Regions from separate parts of the Gottfriedia sp. NPDC057948 genome, predicted to be linked through region 2. Evidence: predicted binding sites of a transcription regulator. Region 2 holds the regulator's gene; the other holds the start of a gene.
The links. The regulator NrdR, encoded in region 2, represses ribonucleotide reductase genes. The targets are predictions, from matches to a motif close to AACACNATATATNGTGTT.
Positions count from the first base shown of each region.

Region 1: a site for NrdR is predicted at 1,841-1,858, ahead of nrdI (class Ib ribonucleoside-diphosphate reductase assembly flavoprotein NrdI). Genes of this name have one in related genera too.

Region 1 is NZ_JBHVPN010000001.1:432,264-435,688, reverse strand. Features, by position in the region: partial or broken gene ACFVRR_RS01965 (ribonucleotide reductase N-terminal alpha domain-containing protein) at 287-1,414, opposite strand; gene nrdI (class Ib ribonucleoside-diphosphate reductase assembly flavoprotein NrdI) at 1,401-1,760, opposite strand; gene ACFVRR_RS01955 (hypothetical protein) at 2,119-2,313, opposite strand; gene ACFVRR_RS01950 (spore germination protein GerW family protein) at 2,406-2,714, opposite strand; gene ACFVRR_RS01945 (YkvS family protein) at 2,890-3,075, shown strand; gene ACFVRR_RS01940 (DUF6254 family protein) at 3,290-3,400, opposite strand.
Region 2 is NZ_JBHVPN010000007.1:133,453-136,877, forward strand. Features, by position in the region: gene dnaI (primosomal protein DnaI) at 1-380, opposite strand, end outside; gene ACFVRR_RS13260 (replication initiation and membrane attachment family protein) at 395-1,825, opposite strand; gene nrdR (transcriptional regulator NrdR) at 1,862-2,332, opposite strand; gene speD (adenosylmethionine decarboxylase) at 2,659-3,045, opposite strand.

The DNA of each region.
Region 1 (3,425 bases), on a different contig from region 2:
TTCATCCAGCTATGCTTTCGATAGTCGTTAGGCATTTACTTATCTTAATCTTTCAGAAAGTCTCTTATAGGTAGGAAATTATTACGATCCTGATTTGGTTTCTTCAGACATTCCTAAATATTATGTTACATCTTGATTATTGAAATTAATAACACTTAATACCTATAAGACACTTACTATAAAACCAATTAAGATAAGATTTAGCACGGTAGATTACCTATTATAAGGCTTCTCCCGTTTAACAGAGTTTTCGACTAGAATTTCTTCTAGAAGGTGCTAGCTATTAACACAAATTAGACATTTTAATTTCGCCAATATCCTTTAATGCATGCTGCTGATTAGCATTACTTTTATACATCAAATATGGATAACCAGATTCTAACTGAATCGCAGCAATTTTTACTAAAAGATCACGTGCAGTTAAATCAAGTTTTTTCTTTTTAACTCGCTCATTATTTACTAACTCTTCATATCTTTCATCTATATCAAAATCATCTAAATGAATGCCATACTCTTTATACACTGTATAAGGTGCAAATACATAGAATGGTTCATTTTTTTCTGCTAATTCAAAGAATTTATTTGGAACAATTAAACCGATTGATAGTGATTGAATTCTACTTTTCTCATCGGCATTGATTTTTTTTGTATCAAGAAATTCAACTACGTCCCAGTGGAAAATATTTAAATAGGTTGCACCAGCACCTTTACGTTGTCCTAGCTGGTTAGCGTATGAAAATGAATCTTCTAATAGCTTCATAACAGGAACAACACCACTTGCAGCGTTATCAATTTCCTTAATTTGCTCTCCACGAGCTCTAAGTTTTGATAGATTTAATGCAACACCACCGCCGATTTTTGATAGTTGCATTGCCGTATTAATTTGAAATCCTATTGAATTTAAACTATCGTCCATTTCTAATAAGAAACATGACACCAATTCGCCTCTTCTACTTCTTCCAGCATTTAAGAAAGTTGGAGTAGCTGGCTGATAGTTTTGTTGAATCATCATTTTTGCTAATTTCAATGCTTTTTCAATATTGCCTCTTCCTAAATATAGTGCAACGATCGCAATTCGATCTTCATATCCTTCTAAATAATGCTTTCCATCATTAGTTTTTAATGCGTAATCCTTAAAGAATTTTGATGCGGCCATATATGATTGAAAAGTGAATCCTGCATTGTATACTAACTCATATAATTTTTCTATTTCATCAAAGGAGTAATCCAACTCAACATTATAATAGTAGTTTTCTTGAATCATATAGTTTAAGCGTTCTTTTAAAGAAGAAAACTGAATCTTTTTATCTTCAACTTCCTTTAGGAAACAAAGAAGCGCTTCTTTATCTTTTGCGAGATCAAAAAAACCATCTTTTTTAATCGTCAATTCATTATTCAGCTCAATATGTCTCAAGCTTTTCCACTCCCTCAATAAAATATTGTACATCTCGACTTGTCCCTGACAGTTCAAACTTTGATAACACTGGAACTTGATAGTCTGATGCTATTTTATCTGCACTTGCTGCAAAAGAATCTCCCCAGTTTTTATTACCACTTGCACTGACTGCTTTTAAATACTTCGAATTACTCTCCAAAAAAGTATTTACGTTTTCAGGTACGTTACCAAATCCTGTAGTATAGGTTACGAGAATATACGGTACTTCAATTTTTAGTCCATCTTTTATTTGGATTGACGGCATTCTAACTTTATTGACAAATCGCTTAACATTGCCAGTCATTGAACTGTAAACTATCACCATATTATCACCCTCGTTAATATGTAAGAATATTGAAAATACTTATATTATATACCTACATATTGTATTACCTTTTTAGAACAAACACAACATATAGGTACTGAATTTAGAAAATAAACATTTCGACAATATGTCTCGAAATAAAACAATATATGAAATTTAACAAATTATGGAGAAGAGTGCAATAAAGTGTAAAACGATTTTTTTGTCAAATGAGGTCATAACATTTTCACAAAAAAAGTACTCATTAACACCTTGCGAAATAAGAAAAAAAGCTAAAAAAACTTTTTTTTTTCGCAAACTTTTAATGAGTACACGATTAAAATAATATTATTATGACTTTAGATTTTAACAAAAACAGTTAACTTCTAGCTTCTTCCAAGTAAGTATAAATTGCATGGCCACCATGCTGAGCGATTCCTCGAAAGTGCTTAAAATCCTCTCGATTAACGATTATTTGTCTAAATGTTAAAAAATCATCTTTTGTAACGCTAATTTCTGAAATCTCACCTTTAACTAGCTGATCAATCAAATTGATAAATTCATTTTGTTCCATATAATCACCCTTTATTATTTTGATCGTTTTTTTGATGGCTACAAGAAATAAACTTCAATCCTAACATTAACAAAGAATGTACTTAATGGAAACTAAATCGTTACATCAAGAATTTTTTCTGTAACAGCTAAATTCATATTTTTATTATTTACTAAAATTACTTCAGTTTTTCCATCTTTTAAAACTAAAAATGCTTTAGGAATTACTTCTACTCCTGTTCCAATACTCGCAAACTCGTATGATGAATGAGCTTCGCCTAGCGCTAAAATCATCTCAAAAAATGGTACTAAAATAATGTTTTCAAAAAATAAAATCGGATCACCTATTAGCGTATTACTACTAACCAAATTTATAATTTCATTTGAAATTTCTACTTCAAACTCTTCAAACCATTCTTTCAACAAACTAACCTCCTGAAAGTGCTACAACCATTTTTGCCTTTCAAAAGGTTTTTAAACATAATTTCTTATGAAAAAAGACAAAATTGTAAAAAAATTTAAATTTTCTCTTTACCTTTAAACCGTTTTCATGCATTATAGAAGGTGTCAAATCAAAACTTTGTTAGGAGATACGCTCATGAAAATTGCAGAAGCAGGAAATATCATTGAGTTTAAACAGGGGTTGAAAGGTAGAGTACAAAAAGTTAATAAAAATTCTGTCATTGTTGACATATCCATAATGGAAAACTTCAGAGATTTAGAAATGGAACCGCTAACAGTCGTAAACCATAAAAATTATATAATACTAAGAACAGCTGAATAGTTTAAAAATAGTAGATTCTGCTTATATTCATATTTTAAAAGGTTCAAACTACATATATTTCGATTCTATTAAAATTTAATTAGAATTCTTTACCAAATCAGTCTCAGGTCCCGTGTATATCACGGGACTTTTTTTTATGATAACAAATAAAAATGTGATAAGTGATCTTCACGAAAAAAATCTGGTACCAATCACTCTTTAGTAAAGGAGATGGCTATTTTGTTTCTTTGTCCAATTCTTTAAACGATTTTACTTTATCATGTGGCTGTTGGTTCGACTTTCTTTCATTCCAAAATCGTTCCTTTTCTTTTTTTGATTTTGACATTTTCATACCTCCTAAAATTAATCAA
Region 2 (3,425 bases):
AGAACATCCTTTGGTAAGTACATACATTTTATTAATGACTCATGTTTTTTCCGTTTATCATTTTTCACACCATTCGGACAACGATCATATTGAACATCAATTCGTTTTCCTTGAATCATCAAATGAGGATGATAACCATGCACCATATTTTTACATTCATTAAAAGATGGGCAATCTTCACAATTTACACTTTGTCCAATATACTCATATAGCTTAACTAGGCTACTATCAATCATTTGATCCGTAATTTCATTTTTATGCTCAGCTAAAAATGAAATTATTTTTGGGTGACTACGGACTTCTTGTCGCATTTTTTGAAATGTGTCTTGGAATTGTTTATTTTTCATTAATGCACTAAATGCGTTTTGAATAGGTTCCATTAGCGTCCTCCCATTTAACGTTTCTTTTTATTTTTAAACATTTCTAGTTCTTTTTCTAATCGTTTTCGTTCTTCATCTATCGAAGAATCATTTTGGTTATTGATTGTTGCTGGTGCAGTCTGTGAATCATTCGACTCACTCGATTGAAGCCAGTCAGGTACAATCTCAGTTCGAATTGATTTATTTCGTCTATTACTTGAGCGAGTTTTAGCAGCAGTTGCACTCTGTTTAGTTTCTTCAAACTCTTTACGGGCAAGATCCATAGCCTGTTTAACGGTTGTTACTCCTTTTCTCGCCCAATGACTCGCTATCTTAATTACGTAATTTCTAGAAAGCTTTTTATCTAAACGAATCATTACATAGTCAATTAACACATTTGCGACTCCAGGTAGAAGCTTTTGATCAATCATAATCTCTTCGATAATTTTCAAATCAGCTTCACTTGGTTCAGCTCCACCCGATATCTCCTTTAGGTACCTGCGAGGAGAAATTGTTTCGAAGCAATGAATTAATTTTTCTTCTTGAGTTGATGGTTCCTCATTGCCCATTTGTCTATGCTGAATGGGTTGAACCTTTTCCACAATCGTAGGCAGAGCTTCATGATGTTGGAATTGATACCAGTCTCTTGCTTCAAGTCGAAGCGTCTCAATATTGATTTTATTATCTTCATTTAATGAGCGCATAACAATCGTTTTCATTTGAATTGGATTTATTCCATATAAAAATGCAAGTTTTAAAATCGTTTCCTTTACTTCTGTAGTAAATGCTCTTTTTGGAACAAAAGAATCAGAAAGTCCATCCAAAAATAACGCATAGTCAAACTCTTCCATTTTGACAGATATTTTAATTGGCTGATTGTCTTGTAAAATTCTACGATCATTTGACGTAGAAAGATCATTACTTTGCTGAATTTCATTTAATTGCTCAACTGTAATTGCTTGGAATACCGAATCAAATGAACGTGAAATCTCACGAAACCCTTCTTTCGAAAATGCCTGTCTACTAAAAAAGGTTTTAGTTCGTTGATATTGTGTTTTTCCAATTGTTTTAAACAGAAAGATATTTAGGATAGGGTCTTCGAAAAAAGAATGAGGATCTAGCGGAGATTGAAGCTCATATAGAAGCTTTTTTGTACTATTTTCAAATCCTTCATAAACTTTAAGTAAGCCAATTCCTTCAAGGATTAATCTTTGTTCATAAATTGATTTTAAATTACTTTTCATTCCAAGCATTAAAGAATGATGTGTTAACGTATTAGGATTAAGGTCCGTTTGTTCACATTCACTCCAAAGCGTCATATATAAACTTAAAGCTTGACTACCAATTATTGGTTGATACAACATCGTCAATACTTGCCTATGAAAATTATGTAAATACCCAGCTGCCATTACAGTATAAGGATCCGCAGGTAGAACATCCATCCAGTGTTGCTTATCAATAGACATTCAAACATTCCTTTCTTGTATCAAAAGAGCGAAGTATTATTCGTCTTTACCTCGCTCTTTGTTAATTAAATCTTTTAATTCATCAATGAATACATTAATATCTTTAAATTGACGATAAACTGACGCAAATCGTACGTATGCAACTTCATCTACTTTAGATAAATGCTCCATGACCATTTCACCTAGAACTTCACTCGGAACTTCTGATGTGCCACTATTTTTCAGTTCTTTTTCAATGCTATGAATAATATCTTCTAGCTGAGATAAAGAGACAGGGCGTTTTTCACACGCTTTGATCAGTCCCCTTAACATCTTATCTTTACTAAATTCCTCACGAGCTCCCTCTTTTTTTACAACTAAAATAGGATTATCTTCAACTCGCTCAAAAGTTGTAAAACGATGCTGACATTCTTCACATTCACGTCTTCTTCTAATTGAACGACCTTCATCTACTGGTCTACTATCAAGTACTCTTGTCCCATTAAAGTTACACGTTGGACATCTCATCGTTATAGTTCAACTCCAAACACTTAATTGTTTAAACGTACTATTATAACTCTATACTATAACAAATTCAAAATAAACTAAAGTTTATTTCTTAAAAGTCACAAAGCCTATTTTTCATGACCAATGAAATTTCATTATTTTATGTTAATGGAAATATTTTTCACTATGTAAAGCTAGTTCATTCTCCAGAAGGCTATTAAAAGCTAGATTGTTTAGACAATCTAATCCGCTAACCTTGAAGAAGCATTAAGCTAATCTATTTTTCGGGTATGGTAGTTTAGCAAAAACAAAAAAGAGAGATGAAAATTCACCTCTCTCAATTCTTTTTAGTTACCATTTACAACTTTTACATTATCAACTTGAATGGGACCCATTCCTCTTGGTAACTCAACGTTTTCGCGAGTATCAGCTTCTAAAGCTTCAGCGATAAAGTTTGCAGCTACATTCGGATCAATTCTATCACCGCAAGTGTAAACATCGATACTTGCATAACCATGCTCAGGAAAACTGTGAATAGTTAAGTGTGATTCTGAAATGATTACGACACCACTAACGCCATGAGGAGCGAACTTGTGAAAAGCAACTTCACGAACTTCTGCACCAGAGCGTAACGCAGCATCAACAAAAGTTTCCTCAATAAATTTCATATCATTTAATTTTTCTGTATTACAACCCCATAATTCTGAAATGACGTGACGACCCATAGTATCCATATTCATTTCCCCCTTAAAATAATTTGTCATGACTTCTATTGCGAAAGTATGATCAACTACCACGGGGGAAAGTTAGTCCAAAGAGGTCCTAACCCTTTAAGTAATTAGTTATACTTTTAGAAGTTCACGAAAGTTAGTATACTTTTTTTAAATTTGAATTGCAAGATAAATTTTATTTTTTTGTTATTTACTGAATTAATTGTGAAGAAAATAAGTCTAAAAGTGCGATAAATACATGTATAGCAAGGAAACAAGGGTACATATTTTTTTGGGGTTATATGTGGTTAAATATGTATTGTAAAGTGCGACTCTTGTAATGGAAATCAACGTTCTTCATTATTAGATATTAAGTCACGTATTACATTTAAGTATAGTCATAA